One region of the Neobacillus sp. FW104-15D2 genome, then DNA from elsewhere that is predicted to be linked to it. Evidence: predicted binding sites of a transcription regulator. Region 1 holds the regulator's gene; the other holds the start of a gene.
What was found. Region 1 encodes LexA, which represses DNA repair genes until DNA is damaged. Its sites were predicted from a motif close to CGAACATATGTTCG; they were not measured.
Positions count from the first base shown of each region.

Region 2: the regulator LexA is predicted to act here: its motif matches at 13,389-13,402, upstream of AC3WR0_RS15850 (Y-family DNA polymerase).

Region 1 is NZ_JBYTCJ010000001.1:321,217-337,758, reverse strand. Features, by position in the region: gene AC3WR0_RS01665 (ABC transporter transmembrane domain-containing protein) at 1-1,401, opposite strand, end outside; gene AC3WR0_RS01660 (YneF family protein) at 1,675-1,887, opposite strand; gene sirA (sporulation inhibitor of replication protein SirA) at 1,962-2,402, opposite strand; gene tkt (transketolase) at 2,885-4,891, opposite strand; gene AC3WR0_RS01645 (DUF896 domain-containing protein) at 5,135-5,368, opposite strand; gene AC3WR0_RS01640 (YneB family resolvase-like protein) at 5,497-6,150, opposite strand; gene yneA (cell division suppressor protein YneA) at 6,181-6,504, opposite strand; gene lexA (transcriptional repressor LexA) at 6,663-7,286, shown strand; gene AC3WR0_RS01625 (DUF4257 domain-containing protein) at 7,545-7,832, shown strand; gene AC3WR0_RS01620 (hypothetical protein) at 7,944-8,129, shown strand; gene AC3WR0_RS01615 (hypothetical protein) at 8,292-8,990, opposite strand; gene AC3WR0_RS01610 (aspartyl-phosphate phosphatase Spo0E family protein) at 9,275-9,544, shown strand; gene AC3WR0_RS01605 (alpha-amylase) at 10,078-11,535, opposite strand; gene glnA (type I glutamate--ammonia ligase) at 11,686-13,023, opposite strand; gene AC3WR0_RS01595 (MerR family transcriptional regulator) at 13,088-13,495, opposite strand; gene AC3WR0_RS01590 (methionine gamma-lyase family protein) at 13,642-14,913, opposite strand; gene hflX (GTPase HflX) at 14,929-16,188, opposite strand; gene AC3WR0_RS01580 (trimeric intracellular cation channel family protein) at 16,374-16,542, shown strand, end outside.
Region 2 is NZ_JBYTCJ010000020.1:2,990-19,531, reverse strand. Features, by position in the region: gene spoIIM (stage II sporulation protein M) at 1-512, opposite strand, end outside; gene AC3WR0_RS15935 (GNAT family N-acetyltransferase) at 732-1,175, shown strand; gene AC3WR0_RS15930 (endonuclease Q family protein) at 1,497-2,666, opposite strand; gene AC3WR0_RS15925 (NUDIX hydrolase) at 2,663-3,217, opposite strand; gene mciZ (Z-ring formation inhibitor MciZ) at 3,290-3,418, shown strand; gene AC3WR0_RS15915 (aldo/keto reductase) at 3,487-4,395, shown strand; gene AC3WR0_RS15910 (GrpB family protein) at 4,433-4,957, opposite strand; gene AC3WR0_RS15905 (YqkE family protein) at 4,958-5,206, opposite strand; gene AC3WR0_RS15900 (YjcZ family sporulation protein) at 5,446-5,550, shown strand; gene AC3WR0_RS15895 (CoA transferase subunit B) at 5,925-6,581, opposite strand; gene AC3WR0_RS15890 (CoA transferase subunit A) at 6,613-7,302, opposite strand; gene AC3WR0_RS15885 (acetyl-CoA C-acetyltransferase) at 7,326-8,513, opposite strand; gene AC3WR0_RS15880 (hydroxymethylglutaryl-CoA lyase) at 8,658-9,563, shown strand; gene AC3WR0_RS15875 (hypothetical protein) at 9,632-9,760, shown strand; gene AC3WR0_RS15870 (alpha/beta hydrolase) at 9,948-10,880, shown strand; gene AC3WR0_RS15865 (iron-sulfur cluster biosynthesis family protein) at 11,003-11,329, opposite strand; gene AC3WR0_RS15860 (CDGSH iron-sulfur domain-containing protein) at 11,455-11,664, shown strand; gene AC3WR0_RS15855 (YolD-like family protein) at 11,744-12,076, opposite strand; gene AC3WR0_RS15850 (Y-family DNA polymerase) at 12,098-13,357, opposite strand; gene AC3WR0_RS15845 (YqzH family protein) at 13,715-13,909, shown strand; gene AC3WR0_RS15840 (MFS transporter) at 14,157-15,377, opposite strand; gene AC3WR0_RS15835 (NUDIX hydrolase) at 15,486-15,923, shown strand; gene AC3WR0_RS15830 (SDR family NAD(P)-dependent oxidoreductase) at 15,951-16,542, opposite strand, start outside.

The sequences.
Region 1 (16,542 bases):
GACAACTGTTTTATAGCCATCCGTAAATTGAGTAATATCATCATGGATATTCGAAAGGCTTGCCGCTTTTTCAACCTCTGAAAAAGGAACAGTTGGATCGGTAAAGGCAATGTTTTCAGCAATCGTCGCTGAAAATAGAAAATGATCCTGTGGGACATAGCCAATCGCTTCCCGCAGCTTTTCATGCTTATAATCCCTTATATTTTTATCGCCAAAAACGATTTGGCCATTGGTTATATCAAATTCTCGAATGAGGAGCTTTAATAGAGTCGTTTTCCCTGAGCCTGTTTTGCCGACTATTCCTAGTGTCTCTCCCTGCATCAGTTCAAAATGGGTATCTCTTAGAACCGGTTCATTTTCACCTGGATAGGTAAACTCTTCTATATTATATTGGATGACGCCACTTGGAACTTCATCCGTTAAGCCTTCCTTATCCTCAATATCGACCTTTTCAGCCAGCAATGCGGCAACGCGGTCATAGGAAGCCCGGCCGCGCTCGACAATATTAAAAAGCCATCCGAAAGCGAGCATTGGCCAAATAAGCAATCCAAGATAAGTTGTAAAAGAAATCAGCTGGCCAATTGTCAGGTCTCCATTGTTAACATACTTAGCTCCAAACGCAATTGATAGAAAGAAGGAGATAGCGACAATGATTGAAATCGTTGGGTCGTATAAAGAATCTATTTTTGCCACAACAATATTCTTCTTTACAACATCCTCAGACTGCCTGCGGAAATCTTCTATATCTTCCTTTTCCTGTCCAAACGTTTTAATGACTTTAATACCGGTGATGCTCTCCTGAGTTTTATCATTTAAGTCAGAGAAAGCTTCCTGTGCTTTATGGAAGGTGCGGTGCAGCATGGTTCCAAACCAGCTTGTCAAAAACGCCATAACCGGCATAGGAATTAGGCAAATTAATGTTAGCTTCCAGCTGACCGTAAAAGCCATCGCCAGAATAACAAATCCGCCTGTTGATAAGGAGTCTACAAGCGTTAGAACCCCAGCCCCAGCTGTCTGCTGTATTGCCGAAATGTCATTAGTGGCATGTGCCATGAGGTCGCCAATTCTCCTTTTCTGGTAAAATGCCGGCGACATCGTCGTAAAATGCTGATAAAGCTTATTTCTCAGCTGCTTGGAAAGCTTTACAGCCGACCCAAATATCATGATTCTCCAATAATATCTAAGAGTGTACATGCCAATTCCTGCTCCAGCCAGAACAAGAATCCATTGAATGAGAATCCCTTTTGTCAGGGTTCCCTCTTTGATTTCGTCTGCCATGATTCCTATTACTTTTGGAGGAACCAGCTGCAGCAATGCTACTAACAAAAGCAGAAAAACCCCTGAAATATAAGCTTTTTTCTCTTGTTGAAAAAACCATTTTAAATCTAAAAATATTTTCATATAACGCCTCCGTAACCCCCTGAGAAGATTTGTTTCTGTGTATTTATTTCGGAAAACTAAGGAAAAAAACTCCATATTGCCGAATTTTAATTTTATCAAATATTTTCACAATAATAAAGATTAAAAAAATATTTCTTCCCAATGAAAAAAGCACCCATAATCATATGAGTGCTTGTCCGATTCGCTAATCAGAATTTCTTCTATAAATTCTGAACGAATAAGTGCAAGAAAGGCTCTGCTGTCGGCTATAAGCGAAGCAATTGCCAAGTTACTTTATTTCGTTTGTTTGTTCATTGCTGCCATCATTTGATTGATCTTCTTCTGGGATGGTTTCATACCCATTTGCATCATCATCATTTTAAGCATTTGTTCATTGATTGGCGGATTTTTCTTCAAGTAGGTCATCATGTATCTACGTGCAATGAAAAATCCTAGTGCTATACCGACTACTAGAGCCAGGACACCAACTAGAATGTTAATTCCCATTTAAATTTCCTCCTTCATGTTGTCTAACATACAGTGTACTAAACAAAGCTCAATTATACAATATCCGCCTTTATTTAGACAAATTTTCTTTCCTTTATAGGCTTAAGCCACCCAAACCGGCTTTTCTCCAGATCGATGGCTAAAAAAGAAGTTTCACATTTCCGCAGCACTTCAAAAAAGACCGTTTCGGCTTCATAGCTGCCAGAACCTTCAACATATATTGCCTCTCCACGGACTTCCAATGTTGCCCTGCTTAGCTTTCCGCTTATTTCTATGGAATATGTGCCATTTTCTGCACTAAATCCTTTATCATTTCCAAGTTTTTTTTGAATCATCTGGTGAACGCGCAGTACCGGTATCGGCTTGGTAATGAACTTAATTTGTTTATCGATTATATACTTTAACTCGCCCTTTGAAAATTCACTTTCCCTGAACAATTGAAAAAACATGCGCTCTCTTCCGAAGTAATGTGCAGCAAATTCATCTTCTATTAAATATAGCCGATACTTTCTCACCACAATCTCTCCTTCGCCAGGCAACTCTATTTTCTTCATTATAAAAAAAAACTAGTAAAAATTTTGTCTTAAGGCGGCGAAAAATATGTCGAATTCATAATTTTCAACTATTTATTTTATTATAGCGGACATTTCCAAAACTTGTCACGTGAGATGGCAGAGGTCTCCTCAAATAGTCAACTGTATTTTACAAAAAGAACCGCTCCCTTTTCGCGGACGAATTGTCAAGCTTGGCAGTTCGTTCTTCCGCTGGAGTGTCCCTCAAAATTTTCCAACTTAAATGTTTTGGCGCATGAGAGATAAACTTCCACGCGTTAAACCTTGAATTTGGCGCATAGCAGAGACATTTCCGCGCGTTAACTATTGAATTTGGCGCATAGCAGAGATATTTCCGCACGTTACTATCTTTTCTAAGAACACAAAACAAAAAAAGCTGTTTCAAAAACCACCATATCGGCAGTCTCTGAAACAGCTTAAAAGTATTATTTATTTAGTAAAGCTTTTACACGTGCTACTACATTTTCAGTTGTAAATCCGTATTCTGCCATTACTTTTTCACCAGGAGCAGAAGCACCGAAGGTATCGATACCCAATACTTCGCCTTCGTCGCCTGTGTACTTGTGCCAGCCAAATGAAGAACCCATTTCGATTCCAAGGCGTTTCTTCACTGTTTTAGGAATAACAGATTCTTTATATTCCTTGGACTGAGCTTCAAAGCGATCCCATGAAGGCATGCTGACAACTGCTACATCAATACCTTCTTTTGAAAGTACTGCTTGAGCTTCTACTGCAAGACCAACTTCAGATCCAGTAGCAAGCAATAACGCATCTGCCGTTTCTTTAGAAGCAGGTGAGATTACATAAGCTCCTTTGGAAACTCCTTCATAAGCATTCTTGTCAGTATCCTTGATCGTTGGAAGGTTTTGACGAGTTAATACAAGCGCAGTTGGCTTGTTTTCAGACTCAATAGAAAGCTTCCAAGCAGCAGCTGTTTCATTTCCATCTGCAGGACGAATGATTGAAAGATTTGGCATAGCTCTTAAAGCAGCCAGTTGTTCAACTGGTTCATGTGTTGGGCCGTCTTCACCAACAGCAATACTGTCGTGTGTGAACACGTATGTTACTGGAAGTCCCATTAATGCAGCAAGGCGGATTGCCGGACGCAGGTAGTCAGAGAATACAAAGAATGTACCGCCGAATACCTTGATTCCGCCGTGTAGCGCCATACCATTGAGGGCTGCGCCCATGGCGAATTCACGCACACCAAACCAGATGTTTTTGCCTTCGAATGATCCTGGCAAGAAATCGGAAGATCCTTTAATCATGGTTTTATTGGAACCTGCAAGGTCTGCAGAACCACCAATAAAGGTTGGAAGATTTTTTGCAATGCCATTTAAAACTTCATGTGAAGATTGACGGCTTGCAACGGCCTTTCCTTCTTCGTATACAGGAATATCCTTGTCCCATCCCTGAGGAAGTTCATTTGCCATTGCTTTTTCAAGCTGGCTGCCGAGCTCAGGGAATGCGTTTTTATATTGAGCGAAAGAATCATTCCATTCTTTTTCTTTCTTCTCGCCATTTTCAACAATCATTTTTTTGAAGTGGGAATAAACTTCATCAGGAACATGGAAATCCTGTTCGAAAGTCCACTTATAAGCTTCCTTAGTAAGCTTCAGTTCATCTTCACCAAGTGGCGCGCCGTGAACACCTGAAGTACCAGCTCTGTTTGGTGAACCGTAACCAATGACGGTTTTAACCTCAATAATAGTTGGACGATCAAGATCACCTTTTGCTTCTTCAATTGCTTTTGCAACTTCGTCCAAATTATTTCCGTCTTCTACACGAACATATTGCCATCCGTAAGCAAGGAAACGATCTTTTACACTTTCAGAGAAAGCTTGTGATAATTCTCCATCTAGGGAGATATCATTTGAATCATAAAGCACAACCAGACGGCCAAGCTTTAAGTGGCCTGCAAGAGAAGCAGCTTCTGCTGAAACGCCTTCCATAAGGTCTCCGTCCCCACAAAGTGCATATGTAAAATGATTTACAAGTTCATAGTTTTCTTTGTTATAAACACTTGCCAGATGGCGTTCTGCCATTGCCATACCAACAGCCATAGCAATACCTTGTCCAAGAGGACCAGTGGTAGCTTCTACACCTTCAGTGTGATGGTATTCTGGGTGCCCTGGAGTTTTGCTTCCCCATTGGCGGAATTGTTTAATGTCTTCCATTGGCAGGTTATAACCTGATAAATGGAGCAAGCTGTATAAAAGCATGGAACCATGTCCTGCTGATAAAACAAAGCGGTCACGATTAAACCATTGTGGATTATTTGGATTGTGGTTCATAAAACGAGTCCACAGTGTGTATGCCATAGGAGCAGCTCCCATTGGCAAGCCTGGGTGTCCTGAGTTTGCTTTTTCGATAGCGTCAATTGAAAGTGTTCGAATAGACGTTACTGATAACTCATCAATAGTTTCAAACATAAATTACATCCTTTCTTTAACCCTTGGATATTGGTTACATCCTTATATTATAGGTCTAAAGCGATTAATACAACAAAAGTGAATGTTGTAAGCGCAGTCACTTTAAACCAAGGCTGTCCTGCTTGAATTTGAAGTTAAAATCTGTAAATTTCTAGTCAATAATGCATATTCCCTCTTTATCATGACACAAACAGAACAAGATTATGAAAATAAAAAAGGAGTACATTTCTGCACTCCTCTTCATTAATGAAGTTTTTGATTCCTTTTACGCTGCTTGAGTTTATCAGGTGTTACATCATTGCCTTCCGGGTCGATAATCTTTGTATTCGTTAAAGTATCCAGCATGGAGGAGCGAAAGGTCTGAAGATATTCTTTTCTAAGGGCGGACTGTTCCTTAGCCTCTGCTTCAGAAAGTGAACTTTCCTTCGCTTTTTTCGCTAACTCATTTATTCTTTTCATTTTCTCTTTTGAAAGCATGCTTGTCCCTTCTTTCTTGAGGTTTCTATTATTAGATCAACAAGATCAAATTATTTTTCTAAATATGACAACTGATTTTACTAAAAAAAAGACCCATTGGCAAGCCAAAGGGGTCTTTACGTTTTATATCAGTCCTCAGCATCTAGGTCCTCCATATGCTGCTGATATCTTCTATGTACGGTAGCTTTGGAAACCTGGTATCCAAAACCCCTAAGCGTGGCGGCAATCTCGGCAAAAGTAAGTCCATTTCTTTTCAAACGCACTATTTCGTCTATGGGCACTTCAATCTTATCCCTGCCGGCTCCCTCACCTTGGTTCTTTAAATTCCTCTGAGGTTTGAAGCCATTTTTCACTGCCCGTTTCATTCCTCGTTTGATTTTTATATTATGGAGCTTCCGCTGGTATTCTTCCACCATTCCAACAATTTTTAACACCATCGAATCAGATTCGGATAATTGCAGCTCTCCGTTATGATAGATGCTATAGAGTTTGATGCCTTCTTTTAAAATGCAATGAAGGAGGGCAATTTTTGCATTACCTCTCCCCAGCCTGGTTTCATCCTGTATTAATACTGCATGAATATCGGGTTTCCTTATTTCATCCAGCAGCTGAAGAATACCTTCCCTCTCCAGGTCATATCCGCTGGCCTGCTCCCTTATAATTTCTGCAATTTGAAATTGGTTTTGGCTGGCCAGTTGGGTTAATTCTTCCTCCTGCCTGATTAAGGAGGTTTCCTGTGTTTCCTTATCCGTGCTGACTCTGCAATATATAATGGCATTCATGAAGCAATCAGCCCGCTTTCTTTATATTGATTATTCCCCTGCTGCACTGGCAAGCTCACCAGTAGATAAGATTTCTTCTTTTACCGGAATAACAAGCTCCTGGCCAGGAATCAGCTTGTCCCCATTTACTTCATTATGAAGCTTTATCCAGCTTACAAAGCGATCCTTTGACATATTGTTTTCTTCTTTATATTGATCAGCAATCTTCCAGATTGAATCACCTTGAGAAACAGTGACTTTTATGTAATTGTTCTCGTCTGGAGAATCCAATGTAAATGATAGAACCAAAGCAGATAGACAGCTTAAACCTACAAGAATAATAGCATAGGAATACTTTTTCCACATTTTCTTCATCTCAAGCACCTCTATTAGAATATATGTTCGCATTTGTTGATTTGATTATAAACCGAACGTTTGTTTCACGTCAACAAAAATATTCGAACTTATGTTTGTATCAAAAATGGGAACATGTTATAATAAAATCAACATAAACCAGACGAGGTGCAATCTAAATGGCAAAATTATCAAAGCGGCAGCAGGATATCCTTGACTTTATCAAAGGGGAAGTTAGGAAAAAGGGCTATCCGCCATCCGTTCGTGAAATAGGCGAAGCAGTTGGACTAGCTTCCAGTTCTACAGTCCACGGCCACCTGGCCCGCCTGGAAAGCAAAGGGCTTATTCGCAGGGATCCTACTAAACCAAGAGCTATTGAAATATTGGAACTTGAAGAAAGTATGCATATACCCAGGGCAAGCGTAATTAATGTCCCAGTTGTCGGTAAGGTAACAGCTGGTCAGCCGATCACTGCTATTGAAAATATTGAAGAATACTTTCCCCTTCCTGAGCGGATCGCTCCAGCGAATGAGCATGTCTTCATGCTTGAGATTATGGGTAATAGTATGATAGAGGCCGGTATTCTCGATGGCGACTACGTTATTGTTAAACAGCAAAGCACTGCTAACAACGGTGATATCGTAATCGCTATGACCGAAGAAGATGAAGCAACCTGTAAGAGATTTTTCAAAGAAAAGGACTATATCCGATTACAGCCTGAAAACTCATCTATGGATCCGATTATTGTAAGAAATGCCTCAATTTTGGGTAAGGTTATTGGAGTTTATAGAGATATTCACTAGGAAGATAGACTTTATAGTAAAAACCGTGATTTTAAACGATTTAAGGCGAGGCAGTGCAAAATGCCCGCCTTTTTTGTTTAAAATTATTCTAATTTAACTGATTGGTATTTTTATACAGTTATTTAGAACTATTTAATTTTTTGGAAAATTCAGTATTTTAACTCATGTATAGGGTTTTCTTTTTCGATATAATGAACACACAACACGAATAGCCTTAGGTCACAAAAATATTTAGGCTTAAGGGAGTGTGAGGAGTTCATGTTTTTCAACATTGCTTTCTCCATCATATTAGGTGGCATGGTCGGTATCTGCAGTCATATGAGAAAGAACGGAAAGCTTGTAGTGCCTTATCGCACCAAGAAATTTTTGTACCCTGGTTTTCTACTGGAAATGTCCTTGGGTTCCCTCGCTTCAGTCCTCGTTATACTCTACGCGGAGCCAACCTCACCCGTACAGGTGGCCTTCCTCTCAATCCTGGCGGGTTATGGAGGTGATGCTGTCATTAGAAGATTTGATGTTTTAGGCTCAAATCATCACGGAAAATAGAGAGAAAACCGCAATAACTTCCCTTAACCGCCCAATTTAGCATTGGTCAAACTCACGGCTCACCTTTTATTCATAAGGTATAACTAACCCATAAATAAAAGAGGTGAGGAAATGCCCCCGTATATGTTTCCCGGATATCAGCCACATGGAAGCTGGCATCACGGTTATCCCCCATATGGTCACGGATATGGATACCATCATCATCATCAACCTTATTACCCATACCCACATCACTATCCTGTAGGATACCACCATGGCCCGTTCCATTATGGCGGCGGTTATCACCATCCTTATTAATTGAAATAGTTTAAAAGAAAAATTGAAAAGGATGCCCGCATCAAGGACATCCTTTTCTGTTTGGTTATACGAAGTAATCGAACATAGGATAACCCCTGGTTCGATTAAATCATGTTAATTTTTTTATCATCAGATAACAGCTATCTAATCGAATTTTATCAACTATTCTTTAGGAATAAACTTAATATGCAGGTCATTATTGATATCAATGGTATCTCCATCTTCCAATTCCAAATTGTTAAACTCAGGATTATACCATTTGCTATCGCCTACACCAAACATTTCATTTACTTTGCCTCCATCATCAACAATGAAGTTACCTTGACCGCTTACAGCTTTACAATCGTAAAGTCCCGCATCAATATCACGGCCAACGACATATTTACCAGCACCGAAAGTTTTAGTTTTTGCTGCCAGTGCTTGAGCTGCTGCTTCGGCGGCTGCTTTTTCTTCGGCTGCTTTCTTTGCTGCCTCCGCTTTTGCTGCTGCTTCTTTCTTTGCCTCTTCCTGTTTTTTCAGTTCAGCCGCTTTGATTTGCGCTTCTTTTTCCTTGTTTTCACGCTCTTGCTCACTCATTGCAAAAAAGGGAGCCGCTTCACTAACCTTATTAGAAAGCTCTTTATTATCTTTTGTAAGTCTATTAATTTTAGCTTTATTTGAACCAATTTCATCTTTCAATTCCGCATTCTTAGCATTAGCGGCCTTTACTTTGGAATTGGCATTATCCAGATCAGCACCAGAAGGACCAGTGTTAGCACCTATAATAAGAGCAATCAAGGCAGTTAAAATATACTTCCATCTTCTTTTTACAAAACCTAATACTTTATTTCCGCCTGTATTTCCTTTATTCAAATCGACCAACTCAACCCATCCCTTTTACATATAAATTTAATCCAAATGTAATTATAATGTTATTGACATAGAAATTGTCCCTTTTTCTAAAAAAAGAACTAGGGAATATTCCCCAGTTCCTTAAATGATTTTATCTAAATTGGAAACCAAATTACTCGGCGACTCGTATCCATGCTATGTTACAAAAGTTCAATGTTTACTTTATCGCAGGGAGTGCGTGATGGAGATATGGCCCGTGGGGGAGCAAGAATGAAGAATTATGTCGTTTTTTGTTTAAAATAAAGGGTTTCAAAATGGAGCGGAACTTGGTAAAATCAGTTGTGCGGATGTCTATTTATGTAAAAAGAGGTTGGATGATGGAAAACTTACTGATATTTTCTCCTTTTGAACTAAAGATTTATATCGAATACTTGAGAATTGATTTAATCGACAAAGGTCAGCAGCTCGGTTTAATTAACGAAGTAACCATTGAAGCCAGCCAGGAGCTGGATTATTTTATTTTTCAGTATCAATTGCTGACTGGATCGAGAAACATCCCGGTAGTATCGGCTGCTTCTTTTTAAAGTAATAGGGAAATACATATACCACCTTCCATTTCCCTCCCCAGCCCAATAACTTGTTCCTCTAGATTTCTCCCCTTTACCTATATTCTGAATAAAACCCGGAAGTTCATATTAGCCGGAGTGGCCCATAAAATACAGGATGTTCATATCTTTCTTTATTCGGGCATAACCGAATAAAGAAAGGCATTCTTAAACGAAGCCGGGCATTTAATAGAGAATCCGTGCATTTCCTTAATAAATTCGTGCATTTCCTCTGAAAAATCTTGCATTTCTTCGAGAAACTCGTGCATTTCTTTGATAAACCCGTGCATTTCTTCGATAAAGTGGGGTATTCTTTCTTCACCGAGAGGGTATAACCATCGAAAACATCCGTATTCTCCATAAATGTATTGAATATTAACCTAAAAAACTCTTTTTCAATAAAAAAGGTTTGTATTTTTCATCAAAAACATTATAAGGGCGTATCGCCAACTACCAAATACCCCTAAACATATGCCAAAAAGGCGTCCCAAAAGGAACGCCTCTCCAAACTTTTATTCCTCCTCACAAACAGCCCATACGGACAAGCAGCCGCCATTTACCGGGAATGTGGCACTGCCATCCTCCCCGATTGTAATTTTCTCCTCCCGTGAATGGGTGATATCAACCCACACTTCGCCAGCTCGTTCCTCGCCAACATTCATCGTTTTTTCACCATCATCACCATTTGATACTACAACCGCACAACCTGAGTTCTGTACGGCAGGGATTCCTTTCCGAACCCATCCAATGGTATTTGGATGATCAAAGTAATCGACCTGTTCTCCGTAGGCTTTAAACTGTCTTACATAGAGAAGCCTATCGATGATATCCTTCATTCCATCGCGAGGTTCAGGCCCTTTGATTCCGTAATAATCTCCATAAAAGACGCAAGGTAAGCCTTCCTGGCGCAGAAGAATGAGCGCATAGGCACTTGGTTTAAACCAGGGTTCAACCCAGGATTGAAGGGCTTCATACGGCTGTGAATCATGATTATCCACAAAGGTCACTGCATTAAGAGGATGTGATTTTACAAGAGTGTCATCAAAAAGCGTTGATAAATCAAACTCACGACCCTTTATAGATGCTTCGTGCAGCTTGTAATGCAGGGAAACATCAAATAAATCGATTTTAAATTCAATATTATCCAGGAAGTTGCGGCATGCCTCCAACTCAGAATTCCAGAACTCTCCTACAACGTAGAAATCTTTTCCACAATGAAGCATCATTTCTATAACAAATTGTCTAATAAAATCATGGTTTATGTGTTTAATAGCATCGAGGCGGTACCCGTCACAATGAGTTGAATCATAGAGCCATTTGCCCCATCTGGTCATTTCTTCCCTGACATCTTCCCGATTGTAGTCTATATTGGCAAACATCAAGTAATCATAGTTGCCAAATTCACTGTCGACATTTTCATTCCAATTTTTATCGTCACCGCAAATCCGGTAAACACCGACTCTTTCTGTTTTATTATCATAATCTGTTCCATTAAAATGCTCAAAGTTCCATTTAAAGGTTGAGTATTTATCACCTCTGCCCGGGAAATCGAATTTTGTCCATCCTTCGATGTCAAAGGGTGCTGAGATTTCCTTTGTTCGGTCATTAGGGTCCACTTCGATAACCTTAAATAACTCCGTGTCATCCGCTGCCGCTTTGTGGTTCATCACAATATCCATGCAAACCTTTATATTATTCATATGGCATTCATCAATAGCGGCCAAAAGCTCTTCTTTTGTTCCATACTTGGTTCTTACTGTTCCTTTTTGATCAAATTCGCCAAGATCATATAGGTCATAAACACCGTAACCAGTATCTTCTGCTGACTGGCCTTTTGTTGCAGGTGGAATCCAAATGGAGTCAATTCCTCTCATTTTTAATTCTGCGGCTGCTTCTTTGAGCCTGTTCCAATGGTTTCCGTCTGCCTCTACGTGCCATTCAAAAAACTGCATCATCGTCTGGTTCTTCATCGCTTTCCCCTTCTATCTATCAGCATTAGCGGTTAATTTTAAATTAGTAAACTGCTTGTCTAAAATTTACCCCTATCCACCGGCTCTCAACCTCTTTTTTAAAAATAAAAAAACCCCCAGCACCAAAGTGCGGAGGGTTCTGAAAATATCTTAGTACATGCTCATGTATTGCTCGCGTTCCCATGGGTGAACTTGAGTGCGGAACATATCCCATTCGATCTCTTTCGCTTCCACGAAGTGTTCGAAAATGTGTCCGCCAAGTGCTGAAACAATAACTTCGTTTTTCTTCAGCTCGTCAAGAGCTTGTGCAAGAGTGGCAGGAAGATCGACGATACCTTCTTCAACGCGCTCTTCTTTGTTCATTACATAGATGTTGCGGTCTACTGGAGCCGGAGGAGTAAGTTTGTTTTTGATGCCGTCAAGTCCAGCTTTTAATAGAACTGCCATCGCCAAATATGGATTCGCTGCAGGGTCAACGCTGCGCACTTCTACACGTGTGCTTAGGCCGCGTGATGCAGGAATACGGATAAGTGGTGAACGGTTTCTTGCAGACCAGGCAACATAACATGGAGCTTCGTATCCAGGAACGAGACGCTTATAAGAGTTTACAGTTGGGTTTGTGACAGCTGTAAAGCTTGGAGCGTGCTTAAGGATACCAGCGATGAATTGACGCGCATTTTCACTTAATTCTAGTTCGGAAGAAGTGTCATAGAATGCATTTTTGCCGCTTGTAAATAATGAAAGGTTACAGTGCATACCAGAACCGTTTACGCCAAACAATGGTTTTGGCATGAATGTTGCGTGCAATCCGTGCTTACGAGCGATTGTTTTTACAACAAGCTTGAAAGTTTGGATTTGGTCACATGCTGTTAAAGCATCTGCGTATTTAAAGTCGATTTCGTGCTGTCCAGGAGCTACCTCGTGGTGGGAAGCTTCGATTTCAAAGCCCATTTCCTCAAGCTCAAGAACGATGTCACGACGGCAGTTTTCACCAAGATCTGTTGGAGCAAGGTCAAAGTATCCGCCTTTATCGTTTAATTCAAGTGTTGGTTCCCCAGCAGGATCTAATTTAAACAGGAAGAATTCTGGCTCAGGTCCAAGGTTAAAGTTTGTGAATCCAAGTTCTTTCATTTCATCAAGGATTCGGCGCAGGTTATTACGTGGATCTCCTTCAAAAGGCTGGCCTTCCGGAGTATAGATATCACAAATCAAACGTGCTACTTTACCTTTTTCAGCTGTCCAAGGGAAGATTACGAATGTGTCAAGATCTGGATATAAAAGCATATCAGATTCTTCGATACGAACAAAACCTTCGATGGAAGAGCCGTCAAACATCATTTTATTATCAAGCGCCTTTTCAAGCTGACTTACCGGAATCTCCACGTTCTTGATGGTTCCAAGGATGTCAGTAAATTGAAGACGGATAAACTTTACATTTTCTTCTTTAGTTATTCTTTGAATATCTTCTCTTGAAAACTTCTTTGCCATTTCCTAAATTCCTCCTGTTAAAAAAGTAATAGAATAATTGCTTTGCTTCTATGTCATGTTTTCCCTATTGGAAAAATCGGGACATATCCCCTTGCCTCAATGATGATCGATTAAATCTTCCAGCATGCTGAAGCTCACTGCGAAGTATTTTTCGTAATTCATCATCGGATAATTCGTGCCTTACTTTTTCTGCCTGTTTTTCTATTTCGGCAGTGACTGTCTGGTTTTCCTTAACGGCAAAGACCTCTTTAATTCCGGCCATATTGATTCCCCGGTCAATCAGGTCTTTAATTTCCAGCAGTCTGTCAATGTCATTTAAACTAAACATCCGCCTGTTTCCCTCTGTTCTTGCGGGAGAAATCAGTTTATGCTCTTCATAATATCGGATTTGCCTGGCTGTCAGTTCTGTCAGCTGCATGACAATTCCAATGGGAAACAGCGGCATGGAACGGCGAATTTCATTACCGGCCAAGATTTCTCCTCCCTTTTCACTGCTTTATAGGGGTATTATATGGCATGTTAGGTAATATGTCAATCTTGTGTTAGGTTTCCTAACATGAAAAAAATTTTAATTAAAACAGAAAGAGGACAACCCATGCTGCCCTCCTTTAAGTTAACCTAATTTAAATCAATTAAACCTTTTTCAGCCAAAGAGCTTAGTGCGAGACAAACCGCTATTTTGACATGGGAGTACGTCAAACCTCCCTGAACATAAGCAACAAAAGGCGGCCTTGTCGGCCCGTCAGCGGTAAGTTCAATACTAGCCCCCTGAATAAATGTACCTGCTGCCATTATCACATCATCTTCATATCCAGGCATATAGCTTGGGTAAGGAGTCACATGAGAGTTTACAGGTGATGCAAATTGGATTGCCTGACAAAAAGCAACCATTTTGTTTTTATCATCGAATTGAACGGATTGAATTAAATCTGTCCGTTTGGCATTCCATTTTGGCGAGGAATTCATACCTAGTCGTTCAAGCATCGAAGCAGTAAAAACGGCTCCCTTAAGCGCCTGCCCCACAACATGTGGTGCCAGGAAATAACCCTGGTACATTTCCTGGAGGCTGTACAGAGATGCTCCCGCTTCTGCACCGATCCCCGGAGACGTCATCCGGTAGGAACAGGCTTCCACCCATTGTTTTTTTCCAACAATGTAACCGCCTGTTTTAGCAATTCCTCCCCCAGGATTTTTTATTAAAGAACCTGCCATTAGGTCTGCCCCTATATGGCATGGTTCGATTTCCTCCACGAATTCGCCGTAGCAGTTATCCACGAAAACAACCACATCGTTTTTAATTTCTTTTACAAATCGAATCATTTCCCCTATTTCCGCTACCGTAAAGGACGGTCTGACCGCATAACCCTTTGACCGCTGGATGCCAATCATTTTCGTGTTCGGCTTAATTGCGTTCGCCACAGCGTCCCAGTCCATTCTGCCATCTTCAGTTAGAGAAACGCTGTTGTAGGAGATCCCAAATTCTTTTAAAGAACCTACTCCGTTCCCGCGAATACCGACAATTTCCTCGAGTGTATCATAAGGTTTTCCAGTGATATACAGAAGTTCATCACCAGGTCTTAATACGCCAAATAAGGCAATGGATATGGCATGGGTCCCTGAAATAATCTGCGGGCGGACCAGGCCCGCCTCTCCTCCAAAAACATCTGCATAAATGGCTTCAAGCGTATCTCTTCCGGTATCATCATATCCATACCCGGTAGAAGGGATAAAATGTGAGTCGCTTACCCTGTGCTTTTGAAAGCTTTGTAACACCCTGAATTGATTCGTATCAATTCTTCCGTCTATCTCTTTATGAACTTCAGCAATCTGCTTTTCTGCTTCCTTTACAATTGTCTGAAGCTTCTCCCCGTATTTTAATTGTTGAAACATGATGTAACCCCTTATCTAAACACTATATTTTTGCAGCTGCCCTGTTATCTGGTGGTCTCTTAAAGAGTACCCTTTGCATTCATACAGCTGAAATTGCTCATTAAACGTCAGTTCCCTCAGGATTGTTTCATTTTTTAATTGTGAAAGAAGCTTGCCTTCTGTGGAAGGAACCTTCACGCTGTAAGCTTCCATCTCTTCTATTACTAGCTGTTCTATCTTTTTCTTTAACGCATTTCGATCTTCCACATCATAAGCACTGATAAAGGCTGTTGGCGTTTGCGCAGTCGGAACAAAATCCGGATGCTTAATATCCCTTTTATTATAAACAGTCAGCTGCGGGATATCTTTAATATCAAGTTCATCTAATAAATGGTTGACCGTTTTTTCATGCTGAAAATAATCCGGGTTTGCCATATCGACAACATGCAGCAATAAGTCCGCTTCCTTAACCTCCTCAAGAGTGGAGCGGAAGGCTGCGATGAGTGCCGTTGGCAAATCCTGAATAAATCCAACTGTATCTGTAATAAGAGCCAAAAATCCGCTTGGCAGAATGATTTTTCTGGTCATAGGATCGAGTGTGGCAAACAGCTGGTTCTCTTCAAAGGAATCCGCTTCTGACAGACGGTTAAAAAGTGTGGACTTTCCAGCGTTCGTGTAACCAACAATCGCGATTTGGAAGGTCTTGTTTTTCTTCCGTCTCTCCCTGTAACGATCGCGGTGATGAACAATCACATTCAGCTGTGATTTAATATCATCGATACGGCGGCGGATATGGCGGCGGTCCGCTTCCAGTTTCGTTTCACCGGGGCCTCTTGTTCCAATACCGGCCCCCAGCCTAGACATTGCTGTACCCTGTCCTGCAAGCCGAGGAAGCAAATATTGAAGCTGTGCCAATTCGACCTGGAGCTTACCTTCCTTGGAACGGGCTCTTTGTGCAAATATATCGAGGATTAGCTGGGTCCTGTCGATAATTCGCACTTCGAGGACTGAAGATAAATTCCGCTTTTGGCTTGGAGAAAGCTCGTCATTAAAAATAACCAAATCAGCTTCCATTTCATCAACGATTGCTTTTAATTCCTCCACTTTCCCTTTTCCGATATAGGTTGCAGGATGAACCTTCTCCCTCTTTTGAATAACTGATAGCAGGACTTCACCTTTTGCTGTCTCAGTTAAGGAAACAAGCTCCTCCATGGAATATTGAAATCTCAGGTCATCTTCCTTGGTTGTCTGGCAGCCAACAAGTATTGCTTTTTCCAGATCTGTTTTTTGTTCCAATGGAACCCCTACTTTCCGTTGAATAATCTTTTTTCATCATATCAAAAAGTTTATGGATACTCTAATTTTTCACTTATTTGTTCTTTTTCAACATTTTTTTAAAAAAAGATTGAAAAAGCAGAGACACATGATAAAATCAATATAATTTATATTTGAAAACGATTACGAGGAGAAGTTAAAAAGAAATGACGTGGGAAGTACTAAGCATGATTGGCACTGTTGCATTCGCAATCAGCGGAGCGATTATTGCCATGGAAGAAGAATATGATATTTTAGGAGTTTATATTTTAGGGATTGTCACTGCTTTTGGCGGTGGTGCGATACGAAATTTATTAATTGGTGTACCCATTTCAG
Region 2 (16,542 bases), on a different contig from region 1:
GGCTGACCAACTTTTTTCATAAATTGCCTGCTGATCATTTTTAGTGAAAAAGATACAGATGCCACTGCCATTATTATAAAGATTGGGATAATAATAAGGTTTTGAGGAAGGATGGAAACGAAGGCAAGCAAAAAGCCATTCCATCCCATCTGGTTAACCAAAAAGCCAACTGTAAACCCTACAACCATTCCTTTTATAAAAAGAAGAATTAGAATAATCGGAAGCCCAATAATGGAAATACCGAGAATCCACATCAATCCGATAAATTTGCTGTTATGGAGAAAGCTTTGAAGGAATAAATCCTGATTTGCCTCTACCTTTCCGCTTGAAATCTCTCCGAAAAACTGGGAGAGATAATAGAATAAATCTTCTTTTTGCGACAAACTCATGCTGTTGACGACAACGGCTCCAAAGATTACTCCCATTAAAAATAGAATGATCACAAATAGAAAAATTGAGGAATGCTCGCGAAAATAACTTGCGGCGACGTTATGGTACATTCGTTTCTTCATTTCGGCTCCTCCTACTGCTAAATTACTACATTCTATGCCTGTCCTTTTGTTGTATGACAAAAAGATAGAGTCACTTTATTGTGGGTGCTATACTGTTTAGGAAAAATATAGTATTTTCTTTGGAAGTTTTAAGAATTAAATAGTTTTATAGGGGATGTTAACTTGAGAGAGATTGTTGAATTAAAATCAGTCGGAGAAAATATAACTGAACTTTCGGAAATGTTGATTAAGGTGGTGGAAGACGGAGCATCTATTGGTTTCTTACCACCTCTAAATCTGAGGGATGCAAAAGCTTATTGGGAAACCGTAAACGGGGATGGGATTTTATTATTTACAGCAAAGATAGATGGAACAATTGCCGGATCCGTTCAGTTGCATTTAAACTCTAAACAAAATGGAAGCCACCGTGCTGAAATTGCTAAATTAATGACCCATCCTGATTTTCGGCGCAAAGGGCTTGCCCGCTTGTTAATGGAAAAGGCAGAGGAACGTGCCCGGGAGGAAAACCGAACCCTGCTGGTACTGGACACAAGAGAGGGAGATCCCTCTAACCTGCTTTATCGTTCACTCGGCTACATAGAGGCTGGCCGCCGCATCCCTCAATATGCAAAGTCCTTCAATGGGGTTCTGGATGCTTCTGTCTTTTATTACAAATTAATTTAGAATGATGGAGGCAGTGCCCTTCTCTTTCTAATTTTAATTGAATTCCGCTTTCTCTTCACTTATAGATTTCTCTTTCTTAGAACATGCTATTTCCCTTCTGGTAATAAGGTTTATTTCTACTAACTGCCCAGTTTTTACTTATAATAACTACTAAACAACTTATGATTTTTTCTCAAATGGCTGTCTCAGAGTCAAACCTCTGGCAGTTAAGGAGCTCATAATAAAGTAGGGAAACCACTCTCGTGGCTTCCCCCTTATCAAACCATAAATGCCCAATTTTAGGCATACGCTTATTCATATGTTCGATCTGACAGCCGCTTATCAGCTTTTTGAGGCAACTGTTCCGTATTTTCCCCCTCCACCTGCATTCAGTGAAAGGGTACCTTCTCTCGCCCCCATGATGAGATCAGCTATTTTAACAGGTACAACCTGTTTTATGGCTTCATATGGCACTTCATGCAGGACTGCCATTTCTGTACCAAAGTGCTGAAGCAGAGTATCCAGCATTTTAGGACCTAATCCCGGAATAAATTCCAAAGGAACCTGATGTACATAAGGTGGTCTCCAACGTGGTCCCTCTTCTTTCGTTTTCAGTTCTCTGATCCGGTCAGAAACACCTTTAACTATCTTTTTCTTTCCGCAATGCTGGCATATTCCTTCATTTGGATCCATCACATGCATGCACTCCGCACAGACTGTTTTGTGATATTTCCCCAAAAGTGGATCGAGACCATAATTAGCGGCTATTTTACGCCCGCCTTCCCTTTTCAAAGCTTTCTCAAGCTCCATAAAAGTAGGTTCTTCCATTTCAATCACCTGATATTCACGGGCAATTTTCGCGAGCGAATGAGCATCTGAGTTAGTAAGAAAAGCATAAGGATGCAGCTCGCCAAGAGTATCAGCCATTGAAGTGTCGGCACTAAGTCCAAGTTCAACTCCATCTATGAGTGCCGGATCAAATACTTCTGTCAATGAACGCTGAACTCCTTTTCCAAAAAGGCTTTTAAAAGGAGTAAAAATATGAGCGGGAATAAACAATCCGCCAAGGCTTTTAACCACCTTTTGTAATTCCCTTCCTGTCACATAAATCCGCTGGGAACTTAGCTGAATATTTTTCAAATGACCGCTCAGCCATTGAGAAAAGGAACGCATTTCTTCCAGCCTTGGAAAAAAGCAAAGCACATGAATGGGTCCCTTGCAATTTTCATCATAAATTTCGAGTTCTGAACCAGGAATGATGGTTAAATCACCGTAGGCGAGCCCTCCGCCTTCATTTTCAACAATCTCCCCCGCTTCAATTAGCTGTTGCATTTCCAAAATGACCTCAGGGGAATGGCTATCGATAATTCCAATCATATTAAGACCCTTTTCATTCCGGGCATGTTTAATGATATTCGAAAAAGTAAGCGTTTTTGCTCCAGTAATTTTTACTGGCTTGCCTGATGCGGTTCGCCCGATGTGTATGTGCAAATCGGCGTAGTATTTTTTCATTTTCCAGATAACGCCTCTTGAAGCTGAAAGTACTGAACGGCGTAAATTGTTTTGGCATCATAAATTTTTTGTTCTTTTATATATTGCAATGCTTCCTCGAGAGTGATTTCTTCTAGATTCACAAACTCATCTTCATCAAGTGAAGCAGCATTTTCCTTCTTAGATAATCCCTTTGCCTGATAAACATGGACAATCTCATCTGCGAATCCGGGAGATGTATAAAAAGATACCAGCAGTTCAAGTGATTCACACTCATACCCTGTTTCTTCCTCTAACTCACGGCGAGCACAAACAGCCGGTTCTTCGCCTTTTTCAAGTTTTCCAGCAGGTATTTCAACGATCGCCCTTTCGAGCGGTTTACGATACTGTTCAACCATTACAAGTTTATTTTCATTTGTGACTGCCAGCACCGCTACGGCACCTGGATGCTTTATAATCTCACGCTTGGAGGTTTTTCCATTTGGAAGCTCAACTTCCTGAACCTCCAAGGTAACTATTTTTCCTGAAAAGATCTTTTCGGTATGAATGGTTTTTTCCTCAAGGCGGCTCATTCCTGTCACTCCTGTTCTAATCCGTTATGTTTTGCTCATACATTTTACCATACTTAGTATGGAGGGGCTGTCATGAAGGTTTATCTTCATTCAAAAGGCTTTATTATGGTCGGCAAAGGCTGGGAGATTGTACAAAAATTAAAGGAATACAATAAACATTATTCTTCCGTTTCTGAATGGATTCAATCCATTAAGGGTTAAAAGACACATCATTTGAAGTAAGCCTCCTTGTACCGTAAAATAGTGCAAAAAGGAAATGGGGCTGGCAGATGAAAAAACGTAAACTTGGAAAATCAGATTTAATGGTTAGCGAACTTGGTCTCGGCTGCATGTCGATTGGAACAGAGGAGAAAAAAGCAAAGTCGATTATTGAAGCAGCTTTAGAAGAAGGAATTAACTATTTTGATACAGCTGACTTATACGATTTTGGCGAAAATGAAAAGCTTGTCGGAGACGCATTAAAAAATGTCCGAGATAAAGTTATTATTGCCACAAAAGCAGGCAACCGCTGGAACGAGAGTCGTGAAGGGTGGTTCTGGGATCCATCCAAAGCACATATTAAAGAAGCGGTAAAAGACAGCCTAAAGCGGCTAGGTATAGAATATATTGACTTATACCAGCTTCACGGAGGAACTATGGACGATCCGATTGAGGAAACAATTGAAGCCTTTGAAGAATTAAAGTCGGAGGGTTTCATCCGCTATTATGGAATATCATCCATACGGCCAAACGTTATTAAGGAGTACATTCAAAAGTCCAGCATTGTATCAATCATGATGCAATACAGCATTTTGGACCGCCGACCTGAGGAGATTTTACCATTCATCCACGACCATGGCATTAGTGTAGTTACACGCGGACCGCTGGCCAAAGGACTGTTAAGCGATAAGATGCTTGAAAAGGCAACTTCCAAAGGATATCTTGAGTACGGGTTTGAAGACTTGAAGGAAGTCCTGCCTGTTATAAGAGAAAAAGTGGCTGGTGCCCGTTCCATGACAGAAATTGCTTTGCAGTATAATCTTGCTAATCCGGCCGTTGCATCGGTTGTTGCAGGTGCAAGCTCCACTGAGCAAATAAGGGAAAACGCAAGAGCAGTAAAAACCTCACCGCTGACTACTGAGGAATTAACTTTAATTCATTCTCTTTCCCGAGCAGATACTTATCAGGACCATCGATAAAATATATAAGAGGAGAGCCCGTGTTTTGGCTCTCCTCTTAATTTTTTGCCCAAAGCATTGCTTTTTTCTCCAACTCTTTTACAATCCCGTTTTTAAACTCAATATAAGAATCAATATCCCACGGAAACTTGGCAGCAGCCTCTTCCTTTACCTCAGCATATCGCCTTGCTTCATCCGGGAACTGTCTCAAATAATTCCGAAATACTAAGTGCCGCTTAATTTCAGGGTCCCCTTTTTCAAAACCATGCAGATGGATAAGCCTATTCCCCTTTTCATCACACTTAAAAAAATAACGTCTTCCCGCTATTCCGTATTCTTCTTTAGCTATATAACCTGACTTTTCGAATAGGTGTGTCTTTAAATCGAAATAATTTAAATTCTCAATCTCGGCGAGAATATCAATAATTGGCTTGGCACACAATTCCGGAACTGAAGTGCTTCCAATATGATAGAGATTTATTTTATAGGGAGAAAATTCCCTGCTGATCAGCTCTTTTTCTGCCTGAAATTTCTCTATCCATTCCTTATTATAAGGAACCACTTCAACCTTTCGCTTTGCCATCTATTTAAAATTTTTCCAATTCATTTGATTCTCGTTCAACAACTCTTCAAAGCTTTTATTCTTTTCACGAATCCTTCTTTCTTCCCTTTTTCGTGCTTCTTCCTCTTCTGCTTTTTTGGTTTCTGCTGCTTTTAGCTCCTGCTGCTTATCTTTTAATTGCCTTAATAAATCCTGATTGATCATATCTCCAAGCGTAACCGGCGCGTCATCCTTTTTTGTTTTTTGCTGGATGTTTTTCTTTTTTTTCATCTAACTTCCCCCTTATTTATTTGCAGTAATTATAACATTTAAAGATGAAACTATCCTTTTTGCCTTATCGCTGAAGGTTATCTATTTCCTATTTTCGCCCATCAGCTGAGTATAAAATCAATAACGAACTTTAAGACAGCTATTTTAAAAAAATATTTATGTATGTCCACTATTGTCCCTTTCAATATATACAAGCCATACATATCATTTATTAACTTTATAAAAAGGGTGGTGTTACTATGGGCTACCAAGGCGGTGGTGGAATGGGCAGCAGTTTTGCTTTGATTGTTGTTCTTTTCATTCTGTTAGTTATTATTGGGGCAACTTTCATGGGCGGCTACTAATATAGAAATAGCAGGTAGAATGGGCCTCTGAAATATAAATCACCTCACTTGGAAGCGTGTGTGAACACGCTTCTTTTTAAATCCTTGGCTCTATCCTGAATTAACTGTGTATAACTGTATTTCATTCATTTGTGTGCCAATTTTTAGGATTGACGTCTGTTAAGTTTCCCTGTTGGTTTCCACTTCCAGCGCACTCTTTCCGCTGGCGGGTTCGAGATCCTGCAAACTTCAGCGCCTAGCCCCTCGAGGTTGGCTCCAATCAATATTGGACCAAATAAAGAATGAGCTTTAACATAGCTAAATCCTTTAAAAATCCCATAAAAAAAGAAAGACGAAACTAGTAAAAGTTTCGCCTTTCTTTTTTTATTGCAATGTTAAAATGCATTCAATTTAACATTGTCGTCAACCTGAAGCTCTGCTTCTGTGGATTGAATAATGTCCTCTACTGAAAAACCTTCAGCCACTTCTACCAGCCGGAGTCCGTTTTCGGTAACATCCAAAACGGCACGATCAGTGATAATTCTGTTTACAACTCCCTTACCAGTCAAAGGAAGAGTACATTCCTTTAGGATTTTTGATTCACCCTTTTTATTCACATGCTCCATGATAACGATGATTTTTCGGGCTCCGTGCACAAGATCCATAGCGCCGCCCATACCTTTAATCATTTTACCTGGAATCATCCAGTTGGCGAGATCACCTTTTTCCGATATCTCCATTCCTCCAAGGATGGCAATATCGATATGTCCGCCTCGGATCATGGCAAATGATTCAGCACTATCAAAATATGAAGCACCTGGAATAGCAGTAACTGTTTCTTTCCCCGCATTTATTAGATCTGGATCTACTGCACTCTCTTCAGGGTATGGTCCAATTCCAAGGAGACCATTTTCCGACTGAAGCACTACTTGCTTATTCTCAGTTATGTAATTGGCAACAAGAGTTGGCATTCCAATACCCAGATTTACATAAAATCCATCTTCTATTTCTTTTTCTGCTCTAATGGCAATTTTTTCGCGAACATTGACCATCTTTATCTCTCCTTTCCCGCACTATCAAAACCTATTTTTTTACCGTTAGTCTTTCAATTCTTTTTTCCTGCTGTCCTTCAATAATAGCCTGAACATATATGCTTGGAGTGTGGATGTAATTAGGATCCAGCTCGCCAATTTCACAAAGGTTTTCGACTTCTGCAATGGTCACCTTGCCCGCTGCCGCTATCATCGGGCTGAAGTTCCTGGCAGTTTTGTTATACACAAGATTCCCCATCTTGTCGCCCTTCCAGGCACGTACAAGACTGAAATCAGCCGTTAAAGCTTCCTCAAGAAGATATTCTTTGCCGTTGAATATCCTTGTCTCTTTTCCATCAGCAATTGGCGTGCCAACTCCTGCAGGTGTATAGAAGGCTGGAATTCCCGCTCCCCCCGCCCTGATCTTCTCGGCAAGGGTTCCTTGCGGCAGGAGTTCAACCTCTAGCTCTCCTGAAAGCACCTGGCGCTCAAATTCTTTATTTTCACCAACATAGGAGCCGACCATTTTTTTTATCTGCTTGTTTTGCATCAGCAGACCAAGTCCCCACTCGTCAACACCGCAGTTATTTGAAATAACGGTTAAATCTTTTACTCCTTTCTCGACCAATGCGAGAATAAGGTTTTCTGGAATACCGCATAATCCAAATCCGCCAACCATAAGGGTTGCTCCGTCCTGGATATCTGCTACTGCTTCCTTAAAGGAAGTACAAATCTTTTTCATTCTGTTCTCTCCCCTCAAATTTCTCAGGCAAGCTCTACGATAGTTGCTACACCCTGGCCGCCGCCAATACAAAGAGTGGCCAATCCCTTTTGTGCCTGTCTGCGTTTCATTTCATGAATCAAAGTTACAAGAATACGAGCACCGCTCGCACCGATAGGATGGCCAAGTGCAATTGCCCCGCCATTAACATTGAGAATTTCCTGATTAAATTCTAGATCTCTGCCTACTGCTAGAGCCTGTGCAGCAAATGCTTCGTTTGCTTCAATTAGATCGATATCTCCAATGCTTAAGCCTGTCTTCTCAAATACCTTTCTAACGGCTTCTACCGGACCAATTCCCATTACGCTTGGATCAACCCCGGCATTTGCATTCCCTTTAATGGTAACAAGCGGGCGAACGCCAAGTTCATCGGCTTTCTTTCTGCTCATTAAAATTACAACTGCTGCTCCGTCATTAATGCCGGATGAATTACCAGCCGTTACGCTGCCCTCTTTCTTAAAAGCCGGACGCAGCCCTGCTAGTTTTTCAGCAGTTGTTCCCTTCCTCGGAAATTCATCCGTGTCAAAAATAACAGGGTCACCATTACGCTGCGGGATTTCTACAGGAATGATTTCATCCTTGAATTTTCCTTCTTCAATTGCTCTTACCGCTCTCTCCTGGCTCTGTGCGGCAAATTGGTCCTGTTCTTCCCTTGTAAGCCCATAGCGATCACAGATATTTTCTGCTGTAACACCCATATGGTAATTATTAAAAACGCAGGTTAAACCGTCTGAAGTAAGGGTGTCAATCAATTTCTGGTCACCCATTTTAAAGCCTTCTCTGGCATTTTTTATTATATATGGCGCCTGGCTCATATTTTCCATACCGCCGGCAACAATAACATCTGCGTCACCCGCAAGGATTGCCTGAGTGCCAAGGTGCACAGCCTTTAGCCCTGACCCGCAAACTTTATTAATAGTTAAGGCGGAAACGCTTTCAGAAATGCCCGCTTTTAATGATGCCTGCCTTGCCGGATTTTGGCCCAATCCTGCCTGGAGAACGTTCCCCATGATCACTTCATCAATCCATTCAGGCTTTACTCCCGATTGTTCGAGTGCGCCTTTAATTGCAGCAGCCCCCAATTCAACCGCGGAAACATTTTTCAGGCTTCCGTTAAAAGTGCCTATTGCTGTGCGGATGGCACCAACAATTACGACTTCTGTCTGTGTCATTTACATCCTCCCTTTGCTTTGTGCTACATTTTATTATTTCTAGTGAAAACGTGAAAATCCTTTTATTTTGTCAAAATTTCTATTATTCTTGATTTCTCCTAAAAAGTGCCTCTACAATGAAAATATGAATAGAGGAGGGAGAACATGCATCTTCAATTACCTGACAAAGTAACAATCATCGAGGTTGGTCCTCGGGATGGCCTTCAAAATGAAAAGGTTTTCATTCCAACAGAAATAAAAAAGCAATTTATTTCAGGGCTTCAGTCTGCGGGATTAAAAGAAATGGAACTGACGTCCTTCGTTTCGCCAAAATGGGTGCCGCAAATGAGCGACGCGGCAGAAATTGTGTCTGATTGCCTTGATCCTTCAATGCGGAGCATTGTACTGGCTCCTAACCGAAAAGGGATTGATCGGGTATACATGACTGACTGTCAATCCGTGGCTGTTTTTGTAGGCGTAAGCAATACCTTTAATAGGAAAAACATTAATAAATCAACGGATGAGAGTATGACGGAACTAACGCCAATTATCATGGAACTGAAAGAAAAGGGCTATTTTGTACGTGCATGTATTTCAACTGCATTTTACTGCCCTTATGAAGGAAAAATTGAACCTGCAGATACAATCAATCTGTGCCGCCAGTTTGTTAAAGCGGGTGTCGACGAATTGAGTGTGGCCGACACGATTGGCATGGCAGCGCCCACTGAAGCTTATTCCCTTTTTTCCATGCTGAAGGATACTTTCCCTGAAGTTCTAATGACTGCACACTTCCATGATACCAGAAAACTTGCGCTTGCCAACATTCTTGCTTCGCTTCAGGCTGGAGTAGACCGTTTTGATACTTCTGCCGGCGGACTTGGCGGGTGTCCTTTCGCTCCAGGCGCTGCCGGAAATGCAGCCACCGAAGATGTTGTTTATTTATTAGAAAGAATGGGAATCCATACAGGCGTTGATTTAACAAAGCTTGTTTCTGCCATTGATATTGTGAGACCTCATCTTACCAGAACCATTGACAGCGCTTATTACCAGCTAAATGCCCAAACTGTTTAGATTAGACGAATAACCCTGCTCCCAATCAACCATCTTATTAAATGACCACATTTGAAGGGAGATACGTTATGAGCCAAAAACGAGATAAAGGATACAGCCAAAAAGGAAAGCCCAACGCGGATACTGTAAAGAAAACAATTGCCGCGGAGGAGCTTCAAAAAGCCATTCATCCAACAAAGGGAGAAAACGCAGAGTAAATAAACTACTGTTCTATTTGGCTGAGCCGCAGATATCTGCGGCTCTTTTCATGCAGCGCAAGTCCTGTCAACCATTTCCGCTTTAGAGTGTTTTAAATTCATTTAAATGGTAAAATTAGAGAATACCGCTTTCTTTTTTGGGCTGCCTTAAAGCATAAATTTATCGTTTTCTTCTGGAGGGATTCTTTTGAGAAGGGCTTTACGTATTATATTTTCCACACTGTTTGTAATGTTTTCTTTTGGCATTTATTTTACAAACAGGATTATGTACATGCGGCGAAAAAAAGATCAAATCATTCTTGAACGCGAAAAAGAAACTGGATGGTTTAATCCGGAGCAATTTGAAGCCCTGCCAAAGCGGGATGTATTAATTTCCTCCCCCTTCGAATATTCCATTAAGGCACAATTAATCGAGCCTCATGACACCAACCGGTATATTATAATCTCCCATGGAGTAACAGAGAATAAAATTAATTCAATTAAGTATATGAATATTTTTTTAAACAGAGGCTTTAACGCCCTTATTTATGATCATCGCCGACATGGTGAATCAGGTGGAAAAACAACAAGCTACGGCCATTATGAGAAGTTTGATTTAAAAGCTGTAGTGGACTGGCTGAAAAGTGAAAAAGGGCAGGATATTTTCCTTGGTATTCACGGCGAATCTATGGGGGCTGCCACCCTGCTTTTATATGCCGGAATGCTTGAGGATGGGGCCGATTTTTATATTGCGGACTGTCCATTTTCAGATTTTAAGGAACAGTTGGCATACAGGTTAAAAAAAGAAATCAAGGTTCGGGGGGATATTTTCCTTCCGCTTGCCGACCTCTTCCTTAAATTTAGGGATAAATACTCGCTATCTGAGGTTTCACCTATCTCTGTCATTGAAAAAGTTAAACATCCTGTCCTTTTCATCCACAGCAAAAAGGACGATTTTATATTGCCTTCCATGACAGAAGAACTTTTTGAACATAAGCAAGGGCCGAAGATGCTTTTCATGCCGGAAAATGGGGCCCATGCTCAATCCTTAAGGGAAAACCGGGAAGACTACGAAAAAGCTATTGATGAGTTTTTAGAAAATTACGTGCTTTTATCAAAGCAATCAGTTGTTACAAGGTAATAAGCACAGAACCCTTCTTGTCTGGATCCGACTTGGAGGGTTTTCATTTTTTAGAAAGCTCTATACCTCCTTTCTTAACAATTAAAAGCAGCAAAGGGAGCTGCTTTTCATTTTAATTTATTTTAAATTTTTGTCCGATCAATAAGGCTCATTCGCCCGTTCAGGATTTCTCCAGGGCTTTTTAGCTGAAAGCAGTTAGAGACACCGGAAAAGTCCAGGATCATTTTTTCATCAAAAAAGACACTTCTTGATTCCTGAATATAAACAGGAATTCCGTTCGTTTGAATCTCTACTTCATCATTATCCAAATCCCTCTCCAGGGAAAGAACAGCTACCCCATTCACAGCACAGCCACATCCTTCAATATCATACAGCAGCTTTAAATAACCGCGATTTTTTGTTTTTTCTTCTATTTTTCGGGATGCCGCCTCAGTTATATTTATTTCCATTTGTTTTTCCCCTTTCCTTGCATAAGTATTTTAACACGGTGCAGGGAAATTTTATTTTCATTTGCTTTTTCCACCTCTTCCCTTTAACATTTAAAAGAGATAATGAAGAATTAAGGGGTGCTAAGATGTCAAAAGTCCAAATTAAGGTTAATGACAATGGTTCACTTCGTGTTTCTGGAGAAGTAGAACTTCTTGACGGTGAAGGCAATGTAATACAAACAAAACCAGCTTTCTCTCTATGCCGCTGCGGCCTTTCTAAAAACAAGCCATTTTGCGATGGTTCCCACAAAGGTGTTTTCCAATCAGAAGTACGCGCACAAAAAGAGGACGAATAACTAAAAATGTTTAGGCAGTTCCCTTGGGAACTGCCTTTTCCTTTTCTCCATTTATCTCCAGACCGGGTCCCTCATATCCTTAATCATGCAGCCGGGCATCAGCTATATTTTTTATAGGAATCCGATGGACCTCTCCAAAATTATCGACTATATGAAGGTTCTGCGATAGTTCATCCCAATAGTGAATTTTTCCGAGCACAAGTTCATAATTTTGGCCTCTATAATGAGTAATAGCAACTGTTTGGTTAAATTCGATGGCTTCACCAAGTACTTCGCTCATTAATTCAAGCTGCTGTTCATCCAATTCTTTTGGCTGTTCATATGAGTCTTCTTTTACCCATTCCCTTAGCATCTTTACATGCTCAGGAAGCATCATCGATGTCCATTTAATTCTTCCTCGGTCCCGGATCATCCAGTATCCCCCATTTCTGCATTACCTTTTATGCCCGCCAACAAGCTGTGCCCGCTGTTTTGCCGTTCCGGCAGAGGTATAGGAAACCGCCCGCAAGAGAGCTCCCGATCCAAATCTGTTGCGGATTCTATCCACCACGTAACCCAGTTCCCTTCTTTGGTCCCCGCGCGGATCAAACAAACTAAGCTGGATTTCACTGTCATCGATAATATTGCCGAGTGAAATGGAAATCTGCCTAACGGTTTTTCCCGAATAATTTTCATGAAATAATTCAAGACAAATGCGATATAAATCCATGGTGACGTTTGTTGGCTGAGCTACCGTCCGCGAACGGAGGAAACCTCCGCCAAATTCATCCTGGCTATAGCCAATACCTAAACTCACGGTGCGCCCGGCTTTACGATGGGAACGGGTTCTTCGGGCCACCTCCTCGCACATTTCGAGGATAACGTTTTGAATCTCCTGGGCTTCTTTGTAATCCCTTAATAAAATCTGGCTTTTTCCGAAGCTGATCTGCCCCTCAATAATCGGAGCGCCCATATCGGAAAGGTCGATTCCCCACGCATGGTAATAAAGCTGATTGCCCATGATCCCGAACTTTTTCTCCAATTTTTCCAAATCGTAACGTGCCAGCTGGCCGACAGTGAAAATCCCCATTCCGTTCAGTGTTTTTTCAACACGTCTCCCAATTCCCCACATTTCCCTAAGCGGGGAAACACTCCACAGCTTTTCCGGAACATCTTCATATGTCCATTCCGCAATGCCATGTTTCTTTGCTTCAAGATCAAGGCACAGCTTAGCCATCAGCATATTTGGCCCTATTCCTACTGCGCACGGCAATTGAAATTCACGTTCAATGTCATCCTTTATTTTCCTCGCAATAGCCCACACATCACCCCAAAGATGGAGAACTCCATCCACCTTGATAAAACTTTCATCGACACTGTATGTGTGAATAGCTTCCTTAGGAACATACCGGTTAAAAACGCGGGATATTTCGGTTGAAATCCGCAAATAGGTTCCCATCTTTGGTTCAACAATTTTAATTCGGGGATCGTTTGGGATTTCAAAGAGCCGCGAGCCCGTTTTAATTCCAAATTCCTTTTTCATCCGGGGAGAAGCAGCCAAAACGACACTTCCCTGCCTTTCATGGTTTCCAACAACAGCGAGATAACAGGTTAAAGGATCAAGTCCCTCCATAACAGCGGAACAGCTTGCGTAAAAGCTCTTCATGTCCACACATAAAATCTTTTTTTTTGGAAATTTGCTGTAATCAACCATTTTCCTTTCCTCCAGCCTGCTAAATAAGTAACGAACATCCGTTCTGTATCATTCTACCCATTATCTTAAGCGAATATGCGTTCTGTTTCAATGGAAATTTTTCCGAGAAAAGCAGAAGCGCCCGTTTAGCGACGTAAGGACAGGGGCCCACTTTAACTGAGATGAAGGAAACACGAAGTGCAAAGCGATTCGATGTTGACTTATCGTAGGGAGAAGTGGGATGGACACTAGGCGCTGGGCGCTGGAGCTAGACAATAAAATAAGATAAAAATTAAACTTTATTTCCCTTAAATAGGCTTCTTTACCATGGTGGATATTGGCGAAAAAAGAGGTATAATCAGGATTGAGGTGCGCCTAATGGAGAAAAAATTCATTTTAAAAATGATTAAAAATTGCTTTAAACAATATTATGCCGAGGCAGAAACATTGCCTCTTAACCAAGAGGATTATGAAGAACTTTACAAACGAACTCTAATAGTGATAGACGAGCATCCAGATGCAGAGCTATATGAAATCGTAAATGATTCGGTGTATGAATTTATAACAGGATGAAAAGAAAAGCGGGGGGCCGGTTAGTGAAGCAACTGCCTGAGTAAACTTTCTGAAAATCCTTCTCAGAATAAACAACTTGCAGCTTTGCGACGAGCTGAACATTAGCTTCTGTGAATAAGCTATGACGCAGGAGCACTTTGAAAGGTTCCATACTGACTTACCGACGGGAGGTGTGGGATGTACACTAGGCACCGGAGCTCGACACCAAAAAAGAACGGCTGCCTAAGGTTGAGGCAGCCGTTCTTTTTCATCCAGTAACATCAGTAGAAGAAATACTAAAATGCTTTTTCTTATTGGGGAGATTCATACAAATGGAAAGAGTAACAGAGAGAATTACTGCGATAAGTGAAAAAATAATGGAGACTGGCTGGAGAGTAAAGATATCTGCCAGGAAACCAAGAATAAGTGTGAAGATAATTTGAATAATGCCCTGCAAAAGATTTGTGACACTCATAAACCGCCCCATAAGACTGCCAGGTACCTGATTTTGCAGGAAAGTTGCAATCCCGGCATTGGCAAAGGATGCAAAAAATCCTAAAATAATAAACGCTGCCCCTGCAAAGACAAAATGGGAAGAACTATAGAACAGCAAATAACCAATCATATTAAAGAATAATCCGATTCCAATATATGATTTTAATGACAGACGGGAAGCCAGCGCAGTGCATGCAACCGAGCCTGCAAGGTAGCCCACTCCGGCCATGCTGCAAAGTATTCCGTAACTTCTGTCTGATAGATTGATTACTTTTTTAATAAAGGTTACCTCCTGTGAATCGAGAGCAAATCCAAACAGAACGGCTGCCTGAAATAGGATATAAATGAGCATAAAATAACCTGCACCTTTGGCAAATCGGCTAATTTCCACCCAGTCACCCGCAAGAAGAGAAAAATTCATTTTTTGTTTTTGGCTTTGAGCAGAATCAAGGCCAGGCAAGAAGTAAATGGCTAATGCACATAGAAAAAAGGATAAGGCATTTAAATAAATAGCCATATCAATGCTTGTAGAAAGGATTAAAACTCCAGAAAGGCCGGGACCAATTAAAATAGCGCCTGAATTGGCAAAACTGAATAAGGAGTTGAACTTTTGCCTTTTTTCAGCAGGCACCAATTTAGTTATGTAAGCAGCAGAGGCCGGACCAAAAAAGGCGGTACCGAGGTTAATAGCAAACAAAACCGCATAAACAGCCCAAACGGATGTTAAAAAAGGAATGACTGCTACAAGCACCCCTCTTATACAGTCCATTATTATCATGAGCTTCCGCTTATCAGCACGGTCAATAATACCTCCGGACCAGCTATTGGTAAACAGCATTGCAATTGGCCTAATGATAAACAAACCCGCCACTGCAGCAGCAGAACCAGTCATTTTGACAACCAATAGATTAATCGCCACTAAATAAATCCAGCTTCCTAAATTTGAGACCCCAATCCCTGTTACCAAAAGAAAGTGGTGTTTTCTGTCGTTCAAAAGTTCTCCTCCTCTCCCCTTTCGTGTATTATTCTATAGTTAACAGTAGAAACCCTTTAATATTTTCAAATAACGATTCAACATCTTAATTAAAAAGAGAGGTCCATAATGAATATTTTTGGTGAAAAGCTCGAGGGTGTTACATACAATCTAAGACCCGGCGCCTATGCCATCATTTTGGAGAATGGTAAAACGGCAGCAGTCAAAACATCAACGGGTTATTTTCTTCCTGGCGGAGGAATTGAAGAAAATGAAAATTATGAGGAATGCTTAAAAAGAGAATGCCTTGAGGAAATAGGGTTTAAAATCAATGTTTTGGACTTTGTCGGCAGAGCTAAGAAGTACTTTTATTCAACGACAAGGTTCGAATATATGGTAAGTGACGGCTATTTTTATTTTGCAGAATTAATCGGGGAACAACAGAAGCCAACGGAAGAGGACCATGAACTCGTCTGGATTAGGCGAAACGAGGCTAAGGATTTGTTTTTCCTCGAACATCAGGCCTGGGCAGTGGAAAAAGCATTCGAAGTGAATTTTAAATTCTAAAAAATAAGAGCAGGGTTGCCCCGGCTCTTATTTTTTATCGAATGCCCTCTTTCCAATCCGCTCAAACATGCGCGGAAAAAGAGCAAATACAATGCTGCCCATGTTCATCCAGCGCGGAAGATTAATCTCCCTGGTAGGGGTAAGCATCGCATCGACAACCTTCCGGGCAACATATTCCGGCTGAAGCATATACCTCTGAACATTTTTTACATATGTACCCTTCTCATCGGCAATCTCAAAAAAGTTTGTTGCTATGGGACCTGGATTGACCGCTGTTACAAACACATTAAAGTCTGAAACTTCCATTCTAAGGCTGTTTGTATAACCAAGAACCGCATGCTTGGTAGCGGAGTAAACACTCGATTTTGGTGTAGCTATTTTGCCCGCCTGCGAAGCTATATTAATAATATGCCCACTGTGGCGTTCACGCATTTCCGGAAGCACCATTTTCGTACAGGCCATCAATCCAACTACATTTACATTAAACATATTTTTAATTTCTTCCACCACAGCTTCATGCGCTTCACGAAAAATCCCAAATCCAGCATTATTTACTAAGATATCAATTGTACCCATCTCTTTTTTCACAGCTAAAAAAACATTTTCAATCATATCAGTC